3 regions of the Pseudomonas moorei genome follow, and region 2 is predicted to be linked to each of the others. Evidence: predicted binding sites of a transcription regulator. Region 2 holds the regulator's gene; each other region holds the start of a gene.

Region 1 (4,159 bases), 650 kb from region 2:
GTACCTCGATACCAGCGAGTTCCAGCGGGTCATCCTCGGCCGCATCCGGGTGGCGGATGTCGATCACGATCTGACCGGCCAGCGCTTCGCTGACTTCTTCAATCTGTATGTCCTGGCCCAATTCATCGATCACGCGATCGATCGGCACCAGCTTGGCGTTCTCGAGCGCACGCTCAAGGACCGCCATGTCGAATTCTTTCTCTTCGTGCTCCACGCGATGACGCTTGGCCGCCGTCTTGGGGTTCACCGAAATGACCCCGCAGTACTCCGGCATGTGCCGGGCGAAGTCGGCGGTGCCGATTTCGTTGGCCAGGTCGATGATGTCCTGCTTGTGGCTGGCGATCAGCGGGCGCAGCACCAGCTTGTCGGTCACGCAGTCGATCACGGACAGGTTCGGCAGTGTCTGGCTCGAAACCTGGGAAATCGCCTCACCGGTGACCAGCGCATCAATGTGCAGGCGATCGGCGATTCGGGACGCAGCGCGCAACATCATACGCTTCAATACTACGCCCATATGACTGTTATCGACTTTGCCGAGAATTTCTCCGAGCACTTCCTCGAACGGCACACTGACAAATAACACGCGTTGGGAGCTGCCGTACTTCTTCCAGATGAAATGCGCGACTTCCATAACGCCCAGTTCATGGGCCCTGCCGCCAAGGTTGAAGAAGCAGAAATGGGCCATCAGGCCACGGCGCATGATCTGGTAGGCAGCGACCGTGGAGTCGAAACCGCCGGACATCAGGACCAGCGTCTGCTCCAGTGCGCCCAGCGGATAACCGCCGATGCCATTGTGCTGGCTGTGGATCACGAACAACCGTTGGTCGCGAACTTCGATGCGGACTTCGATTTCCGGCTTTTTCAGGTCGATCCCGGCGGCACCGCACTGACGGCGCAACTGGCTGCCGACATATTTTTCGATGTCGATCGAGCTGAACGGATGCTTGCCGGCGCGCTTGCAACGCACCGAGAAGATCTTCCCGGCCAGTGCATCTCCGTAGTGCTGCTTGCACTTTTCGACGATGTCGTCGAAATCACCCAGCGGGTACTCGTCAATCTGCAGGAAGTGCGCGATGCCCGGCATGCAGCTCAGGCGCTCGCCCATCTCCTTCAGGACCCTGGGGTCGCTGACACGGGTTTCCAGCTCGAGGTTGTCCCACACACCGTTCACCACCACGGCCGGGTCCAGATCGCGGAGCACGGCACGGATGTTCTTGGCCAATTGGCGGATGAAACGCATCCGTACCGGGCGGCTCTTGATGGTGATCTCGGGAAAGACTTTTACGATTAGTTTCATGAAAACAGCGCGCGCTGGGCCAGCCGAAAAAGGGGGGCGCGGATTATAGCGGAAATTGCTCAAGGTTTAACCAGTTAATGTGCAGAAGGTTTTGCGCGCACCAAAACAGGTCACTTTGCGACTTCGACGCCACATTAAGGGGCGTGAATTCAAGCTTTTATAGGCCCTGCGCCTCTATAAGCGCGAAATTGGGGCAAAAAACCCATGCTGGGGCACTGGCATGCAATTTGCTCCCTTGTGAGGCAGGTTGCCTTGGCAGAGTATTCGCGCCGGCATCACAAACATTTAAGGGCATCCACTACCAGCCCTAAGCCACCCGGAGGACACTATGTCGAAGTCGGTTCAACTCATCAAAGATCATGACGTCAAGTGGATTGATCTGCGGTTCACGGACACCAAAGGCACTCAGCACCACGTGACCATGCCGGCTCGCGACGCGCTGGATGAAGACTTCTTCGAAGTCGGCAAGATGTTCGACGGTTCTTCCATCTCTGGCTGGAAAGGCATCGAAGCCTCCGACATGATCCTGATGCCGGACGATTCCACCGCCGTTCTCGACCCGTTCACCGAAGAGCCGACCCTGATCCTGGTCTGCGACATCATCGAACCTTCGAGCATGCAAGGCTACGATCGCGACCCACGTGCGATCGCCAAGCGCGCCGAAGAGCACCTGAAAGCCACCGGTATCGGTGACACCGTATTCGCCGGTCCGGAGCCAGAGTTCTTCATCTTCGACCAGGTCAAGTTCAAGTCCGACATCTCCGGTTCCATGTTCAAGATCTACTCCGAACAAGGTTCCTGGATGTCCGACCAGGACATCGAAGGCGGCAACAAGGGCCACCGTCCAGGCGTCAAAGGCGGCTACTTCCCGGTTCCACCGTTTGACCACGACCACGAAATCCGTACCTCCATGTGCAACGCACTGGAAGAAATGGGCCTGACCGTCGAAGTTCACCACCACGAAGTGGCAACTGCCGGCCAGAACGAAATCGGCGTCAAGTTCAACACCCTGGTGAAGAAAGCCGACGAAACCCAAACCCTGAAGTACGTCGTGCACAACGTTGCCGATGCCTACGGCCGTACCGCTACCTTCATGCCCAAGCCTCTGTACGGCGACAATGGCTCGGGTATGCACGTACACATGTCCATCTGGAAAGATGGCAAGAACACCTTCGCAGGCGAAGGCTATGCCGGCCTGTCCGATACCGCCCTGTACTTCATCGGCGGCATCATCAAGCACGGTAAGGCCCTGAACGGCTTCACCAACCCGGCCACCAACTCCTACAAGCGTCTGGTGCCAGGTTTCGAAGCTCCAGTAATGCTGGCCTACTCGGCTCGCAACCGTTCCGCTTCGATCCGTATTCCTTACGTGTCGAGCCCGAAAGCCCGCCGTATCGAAGCGCGCTTCCCGGATCCGGCTGCCAACCCGTACCTGGCTTTCGCCGCACTGCTGATGGCTGGCCTGGACGGCATCCAGAACAAGATCCACCCTGGCGATGCAGCTGACAAAAACCTGTACGACCTGCCGCCTGAAGAGGCGAAAGAGATCCCACAAGTTTGCGGCAGCCTGAAAGAAGCCCTGGAAGAGCTGGACAAAGGTCGTGCGTTCCTGACCAAAGGCGGCGTTTTCAGCGACGACTTCATCGACGCTTACATCGCCCTGAAAAGCGAAGAAGAAATCAAGGTTCGTACCTTCGTACACCCACTGGAATACGAGCTGTACTACAGCTGCTAATCCGGTAGCGCCTGCGCAAGCGGCGTGACAAAAAGAGGCCTTCTTCGGAAGGCCTTTTTTGTGGGCAGTTTCCGACAACTGTTTTCTCATTCTCCTCGGACATTCACAGCATCGTCCGGCATCAATCCATTCGAGTTGCTCGTAGCCTGTATCGACTTGCTGAACTCAATGGATGGAAAAATGAAGACCTGCCTGTTCACACCCCTGATCGCCACGTTGACCATAGCGTTGCAGGGCTGCAGCCCCGCATCAACTCCGGCCGGTGTCGAACGTAATATCCTGCTGCAAACCAGCACCTCCTGGGACAACACGCCTTACATTCGCTACCCCGATTCCGCGCCTGAACTGTCATTGCTCAAACTCAAGATACCGGCCAACACCGCACTCGACTGGCATACCCATCCGATCCCCAACGCGGCTTACATTCTCGCAGGCGAATTGACGATCGAGAGCAAGGACAATGGCCAGATCCAGCACTTCAAACAGGGCGACGCGCTGGCTGAAATGGTCAACATCACACATCGTGGAATAACCGGTGACAAGCCGGTAGAACTTATTGTGTTCTATGCTGGCAGCCAAGGTATTCCATTGTCGGAGTAATCCTCGCTGCCCACCGGGAGTCTGAATGCGGCCGTTTTTCATGCTTTTGCTGCTGTCGTTGGCTTTTCCCGTGATGGCTCAGATTTACAGATACGTCGATGCCGATGGCAACACCGGATACAGCAACCAGCCACCTGATGGCATTGAAGCTCATCCGGTCGAGCTGCCACCGCTCAACCGTGCCGAAAGCCAGCTGTCGGGAGAACCACAACCGCCTGCCAAAGCCAGCAGCCCCGAACAACCTCGCACCACTTATGAAGCACTGAAAATCACCGGCCTTCCCACCACCGAAGCCCTGCGCGCCAACGACGGCACCTTCACCGTCAACGTGCTGATCAAGCCACGCCTGCAGGGAGCGCATCAGCTCAGACTATGGCTGGACGATCAACCGTACGGCCAACCAGGCAACGTACCGGTCCTGCAACTGGTGAACATTGATCGCGGCCAGCATCGTATCGCCGTACAAGTGATCGACGGCGATGAGGTCGTGCAGCAAAGCCCGACCGTGACATTCACCGTGCAACGGG
Region 2 (4,159 bases):
TCGAACGTAAGAGGACAGTATGAGGCTCGTTAAAACCCTCCCTATTTTGCTCAGTCTGGGCGCAGCACTGGGAAGCGTGAGCGCCTGGGCTCTGCCGAACGATCAAGAGCAGCCTATCCGCATTCAAGCCGACGACGCCCAACTGGACGACAAGAATGGCGTTGCCACCTATAAAGGCGATGTGATCATCACCCAGGGCTCGATGATCGTTAAGGGCAACACCGTAACCATCACCCGCACCCCGACTGGCGACATCGATGTCGTGACTTCGGTGGGCAACCTGGCCTACTTCGAACAGCTGCAAACCCAGGGCGACACCAAGCCCGTCCAGGGCTGGGGTGTGACCATCCAGTACCACGCCTCGCAAAACCGCGTGGTGCTGATCGATCGCGCCAAAGTCATCGACAAGGACAACAACACCACCCAGGGCGAGAAAATCGTCTACGACACCGTCAAGAAGCTTGCGAGCGCTGGCCGTGCAACAGGCAACAAGGTCACCGAAGCGCGTCCGCGCATCGACATGGTGATCCAGCCGAAGAAGAAAACCGACGAGCAAAAGGCCCAGTAATGGCAACTCTGAAAGCTCAGCATCTGGCCAAGAGCTACAAGAGCCGCCAGGTCGTGCGTGATGTCAGCCTGTCCATCGACAGCGGTCAGATCGTCGGCCTGCTGGGCCCTAACGGCGCCGGCAAGACCACCTGCTTCTACATGATCGTAGGCCTGGTACAGGCCGATCAGGGTCGCGTACTGATCGACGATCTGGACGTCAGCCACCAACCCATGCACGGCCGCGCGAAGGCCGGTATCGGCTATCTGCCGCAAGAAGCGTCGATCTTCCGCAAACTGTCGGTCGCCGACAACATCATGGCCATCCTCGAGACCCGCAAGGAACTCGACAAGGCCGGTCGTCGCAAGGAACTGGAAAGCCTGCTCCAGGAGTTCCACATCAGCCACATCCGTGACAGCCTCGGCATGAGCCTGTCCGGTGGCGAACGCCGCCGTGTGGAAATCGCCCGTGCCCTGGCAACCAACCCGAAATTCATCCTGCTCGACGAACCCTTCGCCGGCGTGGACCCGATTTCGGTGGGTGACATCAAGCAGATCATTCATCACCTCAAGGCCAAGGGCATTGGCGTGCTGATCACCGACCACAATGTCCGCGAAACCCTGGACATCTGCGAAACCGCCTACATCGTCAACGATGGCCAATTGATCGCCGAAGGCGACGCTGAAACCATCCTGGCCAACGACCTGGTCAAGGAAGTGTATCTGGGCCATGAGTTCCGCCTGTAAGCACTGAGGTGTCTGGCTAGTCGACGGGCGCTTGTCTCGATAAAAAATCAACATTTTTTTATTGTTACAGCGCTCTAGGCAAACACTTCAGTTTCGGGCATATAATTTGCTTATGTTTGGCGCTCCGGCGCCCTGTAGTGGATGGCGCATGTGCGCCGGCGAATAAGGTGTTAAGCCCCTGCCATGAAACCATCGCTAGTCTTGAGAATGGGCCAGCAGCTGACGATGACACCGCAGCTGCAACAGGCCATCCGCCTGCTCCAATTGTCGACCCTGGACCTGCAACAGGAAATCCAGGAGGCCCTGGAGTCCAATCCGATGCTCGAACGCCAGGAAGACGGCGACGACTTCGATAACACCGACCCCCTGGCCGACAACGTCGAACAGAAGCCCAACCCCGACATTCAGGAACCCTCCTACCAGGAAAGCGCACCGACGGTTGATAACCTCGAGGAAGGCGACTGGAACGAGCGCATTCCCAATGAACTGCCCGTCGACACCGCCTGGGAAGACGTCTACCAGACCAGTGCCAGCAGCCTGCCGAGCAACGATGACGACGAGTGGGATTTCACCACCCGCACATCGGCCGGCGAAAGCCTGCAAAGCCACCTGCTGTGGCAATTGAACCTGGCGCCAATGTCCGACACCGATCGCCTGATCGCCGTGACCCTGATTGATTGCATCAACAATCAGGGCTATCTGGACGAGACGCTCGAGGAAATCCTCGAAGCCTTCGATCCGGAACTGGACATCGAACTGGACGAAATCGAAGCTGTTCTACACCGCATCCAGCAATTCGAACCCGCCGGTATTGGTGCCCGCAACCTGGGCGAATGCCTGCTGCTGCAATTACGTCAGTTGCCGGCCAAAACCCCTTGGCTGAACGAAGCCAAGCGCCTGGTCACCGATTTCATCGACCTGCTCGGCAGCCGCGATTACAGTCAACTGATGCGCCGCATGAAGCTCAAGGAAGACGAACTGCGCCAGGTGATCGAACTGGTTCAGAGCCTTAACCCACGCCCAGGCTCGCAGATCGAGTCCACTGAAGCCGAATACGTCGTTCCCGACGTGATCGTGCGCAAGGACAACGAACGCTGGCTGGTGGAGCTCAATCAGGAGTCGGTTCCACGTCTTCGGGTCAACGCCCAGTACGCCGGTTTCGTGCGTCGCGCCGACACCAGCGCCGACAACACCTTCATGCGCAATCAGTTGCAGGAAGCCCGCTGGTTCATCAAAAGCCTGCAAAGCCGCAACGAAACCCTGATGAAAGTAGCCACCCAGATCGTCGAGCATCAACGCGGCTTCCTGGAGTACGGCGACGAAGCCATGAAGCCGCTGGTTCTGCATGACATCGCCGAGGCGGTCGGCATGCACGAATCGACGATTTCACGCGTAACCACACAGAAATTCATGCATACCCCTCGGGGCATATATGAACTGAAATACTTTTTCTCCAGCCATGTCAGCACCTCCGAAGGTGGCGAATGCTCGTCCACGGCGATCCGCGCGATCATCAAAAAACTGGTTGCTGCGGAAAATCAGAAAAAGCCGTTGAGTGACAGCAAGATCGCTGGTTTACTGGAGGCACAAGGCATTCAGGTGGCTCGCCGCACCGTCGCCAAGTACCGCGAATCCCTGGGGATCGCGCCTTCGAGCGAACGCAAGCGGTTGATGTAGAGCCACGCCACAGCGTTCCAGTGGTAGATCATCTGATCTACCGCTTTATGCACTGGCAACGAAGGAGAAGCTGTATGCAAGTCAACATCAGTGGACACCAACTGGAAGTGACCGAACCTCTTCGCACCTACATCGGCGAAAAACTCGAACGATTAGAGAGGCATTTCGACAAGATCACCAACGTTCAGGTCACGATGACCGTCGAAAAGTTGAAGCAGAAAATCGAAGCCACGCTGCATATTCCCGGCAATGAAGTGGTCGCTAACGCGGAACATACCGACATGTACGCGGCGATCGACGCACTGACCGACAAGCTGGACAAACAACTCAAAAAGCATAAGGAAAAGACCCAGAGCCTCCTTCAGGGCGCTACGGGTCGTTAACACTCCCAACCCATGATCCGACTTGAAAGTATCCTGACCCCCGGCCGTTCCCTGGTGAACGTGCCGGGCGGCAGTAAAAAGAAAGCCCTCGAGCAAATTGCCAACCTGATCGCCCGGGAAGTGCCGGATCTGGAGATGCAAGATGTCTTCGAGGCTTTGATTGCCCGCGAAAAACTCGGCTCGACCGGTTTTGGCAACGGTATCGCCATTCCCCACTGTCGCCTGAAGGGTTGTACCTCGCCCATCAGCGCTTTGATGCACCTTGACGCCCCCATAGATTTCGACGCCATCGATGGCGCACCGGTTGACCTGTTGTTCGTTCTGTTGGTCCCGGAAGCTGCTACCGATGCGCACCTGGAGCTTTTGCGCCAGATCGCCAGCATGCTCGACCGCAAGGAAGTGCGCGAAAAACTGCGCAGTGCCCCGAGCAATGAAGCCTTGTATCAGGTTGTCCTGAACGAGCAAAACGGTCAGTAATCATGCGTTTGATCATCGTCAGCGGCCGCTCCGGCTCGGGTAAAAGTACCGCCCTCGATGTGCTTGAGGACAACGGCTACTACTGCATCGACAACCTGCCTGCCGGGTTGCTGCCGGAACTTGCCGAACGCGCGTTGATTCACACCGAGCTGGTACAGCCACTCGTTGCTGTCTCCATCGATGCACGCAACCTGCCGAGCCACCTGTCGCGGTTTCCCGAGCTGCTGGAAGAAGTCCGCAGCCGGCATATCCAGTGCGATGTGCTGTACCTGGACGCTGATGAAGAAACCCTGCTTAAACGCTTTTCCGAAACCCGTCGCCGTCATCCA
Region 3 (4,159 bases), 1.8 Mb from region 2:
GGTGACAGCCTGTCGATCGACAAGATCAACCTGATGCAGCCTTATGTACGCTTCATGATCAACGATGACCGCACCACCAACATCGATGACTTGTTGATTCCGCAGCCGGCTGATTCCGGTGCCAGGCCTGCCGCCGCCAAACCTGCCGCCAGCAAGGACAAGCCACTGGGCATCCATATCGGCGGGATTGCCATCAATGACGGCTCGGCCAACTTCGCCGACTTCAGCCTGACGCCGAACTTTGCAACCGCCATCCAACAACTCAACGGGCAAATCGGCACCATCGACAGCCGCCAGGCCAAGCCCGCCAGTGTCGACGTCAAGGGCAAGGTCGACCGCTATGCACCGGTGACCATTAAGGGCGCGGTCAATCCGTTCGACCCGATGGCCAGCCTCGACATCGCCACCAGCTTCAAACGCGTGGAACTGACCACGCTGACGCCCTACTCCGGCAAGTTCGCCGGTTACCGTATCCGTAAGGGCCGACTCAATCTTGATCTGCATTACCTGATCACCAAAGGCCAGCTCAAGGCCGAAAACAAAGTGGTGGTTGAACAACTGCAACTGGGCGAAAAGGTCGACAGCCCCGACGCCGTGAGCCTGCCGCTGAAACTGGCGATTGCCTTGCTCAAGGACGTCGATGGCAAGATTTCCATCGAGCTGCCGGTCACCGGCGACCTCAATAACCCGCAGTTCAGCATCATGCCGATCGTCTGGCAGACCCTGCGCAACCTGATCGTGAAAGCCGCGGCGGCGCCATTCAAGCTGATTGGCGGGCTGGTCAGCGGCGGTGGCTCGGAAGACTTGGGGAGCGTGTCTTTTGCCCCTGGTTCCAGCGACCTGAGCAAGGACGCTGAAGCGGCGTTGGTCAAACTGTCCAACGCGCTCAAGGAACGTCCTGCCCTGCGTCTGGAAATTGAAGGCACGGCGGCGCAAAGCAGCGACGGCCCGTTGATCGCCGAACAGCGACTGGAACGGGAATACCAGTACAACTACTACAAAATGCTCCAGCGCCGTGGTGACAAAGTGCCGGCCCAGGCTTCGATGCTGGTAGTGCCGGACAACGAGAAAGGCGCGCTGCTGGAAGGGATTTATCGCACTCGCCTGAAAACTCAGCCACCCGCCGAATGGAAGGACTTGGGCAAAGAGGAACGCACGGCGAAAATGCGCGCTGACGTGATCAAATTCTGGAGTACCAGCGACGTGCTGTTGCGCCAGTTGGGGCAGGATCGCGCCAGCAGCATTAAGGATTATCTGGTCGACAAGGGCCAACTCGCCGATGACCGCGTGTACTTTATCGATGCCCAACTGGGCGAAGCGGAAAAGGACGGCAAGGTGGTTACGCCCCTGCATCTGGACGCCGAGTGAAGGAAAAGTAACGCGAGAACTGATCTCCAGTTAATGTGCAGCGCCACAATAGAACAGGCCCCGACACGAATGCCGGGGCCTGTAATGGCCACATCCTTATGGCCGTTCGCATGAACTCCTCAGATGCGACAGGCGTATCACTCGGCCCGCCTGCCGCGCCTTCTCCCAGTCCAGGCGAGAAGTCGTGCCTTACTCGGCTTTCAGGCCGTCAGCGGAGACCGCTTTGACGCCTTTGATTTTCTTGGTGATCGCCACGGCAGTGGCTTTCTGAGCGTCAGTCACCGCAACGGTGGATGACAGGGACACGACGCCTTTGTTGGTTTCAACCTTGATGTCGGTGCCAGGAATACCTTTTTCGGTGAGCAGGTCACTTTTGACTTTGGTTGTGATCCAGGTATCGGAAGTAGCTTCCTCGGCTTTGGTCATTTCACCGGCCGCCAGTGTCATGGGTGCCTGGGTGGCTTGAGTCTGTGCAAATGCAGCATTGGCCATGGTCAGGGTCAGCGCGGTTACAGTAGCGGCAGCGATAGCGAACTTCTTCATACGAGTAACTCCTGTTTTTCTGGAAAGTCTGCTGGATTTCTTTTCAGCAGGGTTACCAGAGATATTGCGAACGCTGTGCCAACTTTGAAATAAACAATAAATGCATATAAATCAATAACTTATAAAAAACGTAAATTTCCGGAATCATGCAAAATGCATGACTTCGAAATTCCCTACATGCAAGTTGCGGGTTTTACCGCAGGCCTAAGGCCATGAATTAACGCGGGTTTTCCTGAAGACCTGGTTTGTATAAAACAGGACAAAAAAATACCCCGCGAAAGGCGGGGTACTGGCAATCAGGTCATGGATCAGACTTTCGGGGCGACGCCCGTACAGCCTTTGGGCGCATAGTCCTGATCGACCGTGGTGGCGCACGTCCACCCCGTCAGGGTACGCGTCAGGGTAATGGTTTTGTTCAGCACCGGGCCGGGTGCATTCACGATTGTGCAGGCAATAGTGCCTGTGCCATCCGCCGCTTTACCGGACGCTGTCGTTGTGCAATTGGAGGTGGTCGGGGTGCCACCCACCGTCTTCAGATCCGGATCGTCGCCTTGATTGATGACATCTTCGAACGGCACCTTCAAGGCCGAAATCTCCGCCAGCCCCGCCGTCACCTTGGCCCGGGCCTGGTATTTGGAATACGCAGGAATCGCGAACGTTGCCAGAATCCCGATGATTGCGACCACGATCAGTAGCTCAATCAGGGTAAAGCCTTTTTGTTGGTTCATTGACAGCCTCCATGCATGAGTCGAATTCTCATGATCTGAAGCTGTTAGAGCACAGCCCATGCCAGGCACCGTGCCCTCTGTTGGCGGGGTGCACGACCCGCCCAACACCCTTTCCTACTCCCAGAATCCGCACTATCTGACAGTTTTTGTCACCTACCCCTGGTGGTCTGGTTCCACCGTTTGACTAGGCTCTAGATCGCGCCCCGGGTACTTCAATGCATGGCATCGCCTTCTACGATCTGGTCAGGCAATCGGCCCCGGCCGGCGGAAACTCCCCCGCAAGGCCCGGCTCAAGGAAGTTTCCCCGAGGAACGCATCGGCACATTCACGATCTATGAGCCAGTCGGGTGCGAACACTGCAACGATGGCTACAACGGGCGAATCGGGATTCATGAAGTGGCAAGTCACCAAGGACTGAACATGGCGGTCAAAGCAGCAAAAATCAGTGTGTATGCCTGGGAAGGCACCGATCGCAAAGGTGCCCGAATAACCGGCGAGCTGAGCGGACAGAACCCGGCGCTGATCAAGGCGAAATTGCGCAAGCAAGGCATCAATCCCGGTAAGGTCCGCAAGAAAACCCCGTCGCTGCTCAGTCTGGGCAAACGCATCAAGGCCCAGGACATCGCCCTGTTCACCCGGCAAATGGCAACCATGATGAAAGCCGGGGTGCCGTTACTGCAGTCGTTCGACATCATCGGTGAAGGCTTCGATAACCCGGCCATGCGCACGCTGGTGGACGACGTGAAACAGGACGTCGCGGCGGGTAACAGCTTTGCCGCGGCCCTGCGCAAAAAGCCCCGGTATTTCGATGAGTTGTACTGCAATCTGGTGGACGCCGGCGAACAGGCCGGAGCGCTGGATACTCTGTTGGAACGGGTGGCGACTTATAAGGAAAAGAGCGAAAGCCTCAAGTCCAAGATCAAGAAAGCCATGACCTACCCGCTGATGGTGGTGTTCGTCGCGATCATCGTCACCGGGATTCTTCTGGTCAAAGTGGTCCCGCAATTCCAGTCGGTATTCCAGGGATTCGGAGCCGAGTTGCCCGCCTTCACTGTGATGGTCATTGGTTTGTCGCGGTTCATGCAGGACAGCTGGTGGATGATGCTCGGGGTCACGATCGTGGCGTTGTTCGCCATTCGTCATGCCTTGAGGACGTCCCAGGCTTTTCGCGACCGAATGGACACCGGGTTGTTGAAACTGCCGCTGGTGGGCACCTTGATGTACAAATCCGCCGTGGCCCGCTTCGCCCGTACGCTGTCGACCACGTTCGCCGCTGGCGTGCCGTTGGTTGAAGCGCTGGAGTCGGTGGCTGGCGCGACCGGCAATATCGTGTTCAAGCGCGCCGTGCAACGCATCAGGCAGGATGTCTCGACGGGCATGCAGCTGAATTTCGCCATGCGTACTTCCGGTATCTTTCCGAACATGGCCATCCAGATGACCGCCATTGGCGAGGAGTCCGGTACGCTGGACGGCATGCTCGACAAGGTCGCGGGTTTCTACGAGGACGACGTCGATCATAT

Evidence for each region. The regulator sigma-54, encoded in region 2, starts transcription at its own class of promoters, with help from an activator protein. The targets are predictions, from matches to a motif close to ANTGGCATNNANNTTGCTNT.
Region 1: the regulator sigma-54 is predicted to act here: its motif matches at 1,512-1,531, upstream of glnA (type I glutamate--ammonia ligase).
Region 3: the regulator sigma-54 is predicted to act here: its motif matches at 2,686-2,705, upstream of ACGJAX_RS01920 (pilin).

The regions. Positions count from the first base shown of each region.
Region 1 covers NZ_AP035776.1:1,601,676-1,605,834, reverse strand. The annotation lists gene thiI (tRNA uracil 4-sulfurtransferase ThiI) at 1-1,297, opposite strand, end outside; gene glnA (type I glutamate--ammonia ligase) at 1,626-3,032, shown strand; gene ACGJAX_RS07605 (cupin domain-containing protein) at 3,213-3,632, shown strand; gene ACGJAX_RS07600 (DUF4124 domain-containing protein) at 3,658-4,159, shown strand, end outside.
Region 2 covers NZ_AP035776.1:2,249,188-2,253,346, reverse strand. The annotation lists gene lptC (LPS export ABC transporter periplasmic protein LptC) at 1-33, shown strand, start outside; gene lptA (lipopolysaccharide transport periplasmic protein LptA) at 20-568, shown strand; gene lptB (LPS export ABC transporter ATP-binding protein) at 568-1,293, shown strand; gene ACGJAX_RS10360 (RNA polymerase factor sigma-54) at 1,477-2,970, shown strand; gene hpf (ribosome hibernation-promoting factor, HPF/YfiA family) at 3,045-3,353, shown strand; gene ptsN (PTS IIA-like nitrogen regulatory protein PtsN) at 3,366-3,830, shown strand; gene rapZ (RNase adapter RapZ) at 3,833-4,159, shown strand, end outside.
Region 3 covers NZ_AP035776.1:401,626-405,784, forward strand. The annotation lists gene ACGJAX_RS01910 (DUF748 domain-containing protein) at 1-1,368, shown strand, start outside; gene ACGJAX_RS01915 (BON domain-containing protein) at 1,558-1,911, opposite strand; gene ACGJAX_RS01920 (pilin) at 2,220-2,639, opposite strand; gene ACGJAX_RS01925 (type II secretion system F family protein) at 3,060-4,159, shown strand, end outside.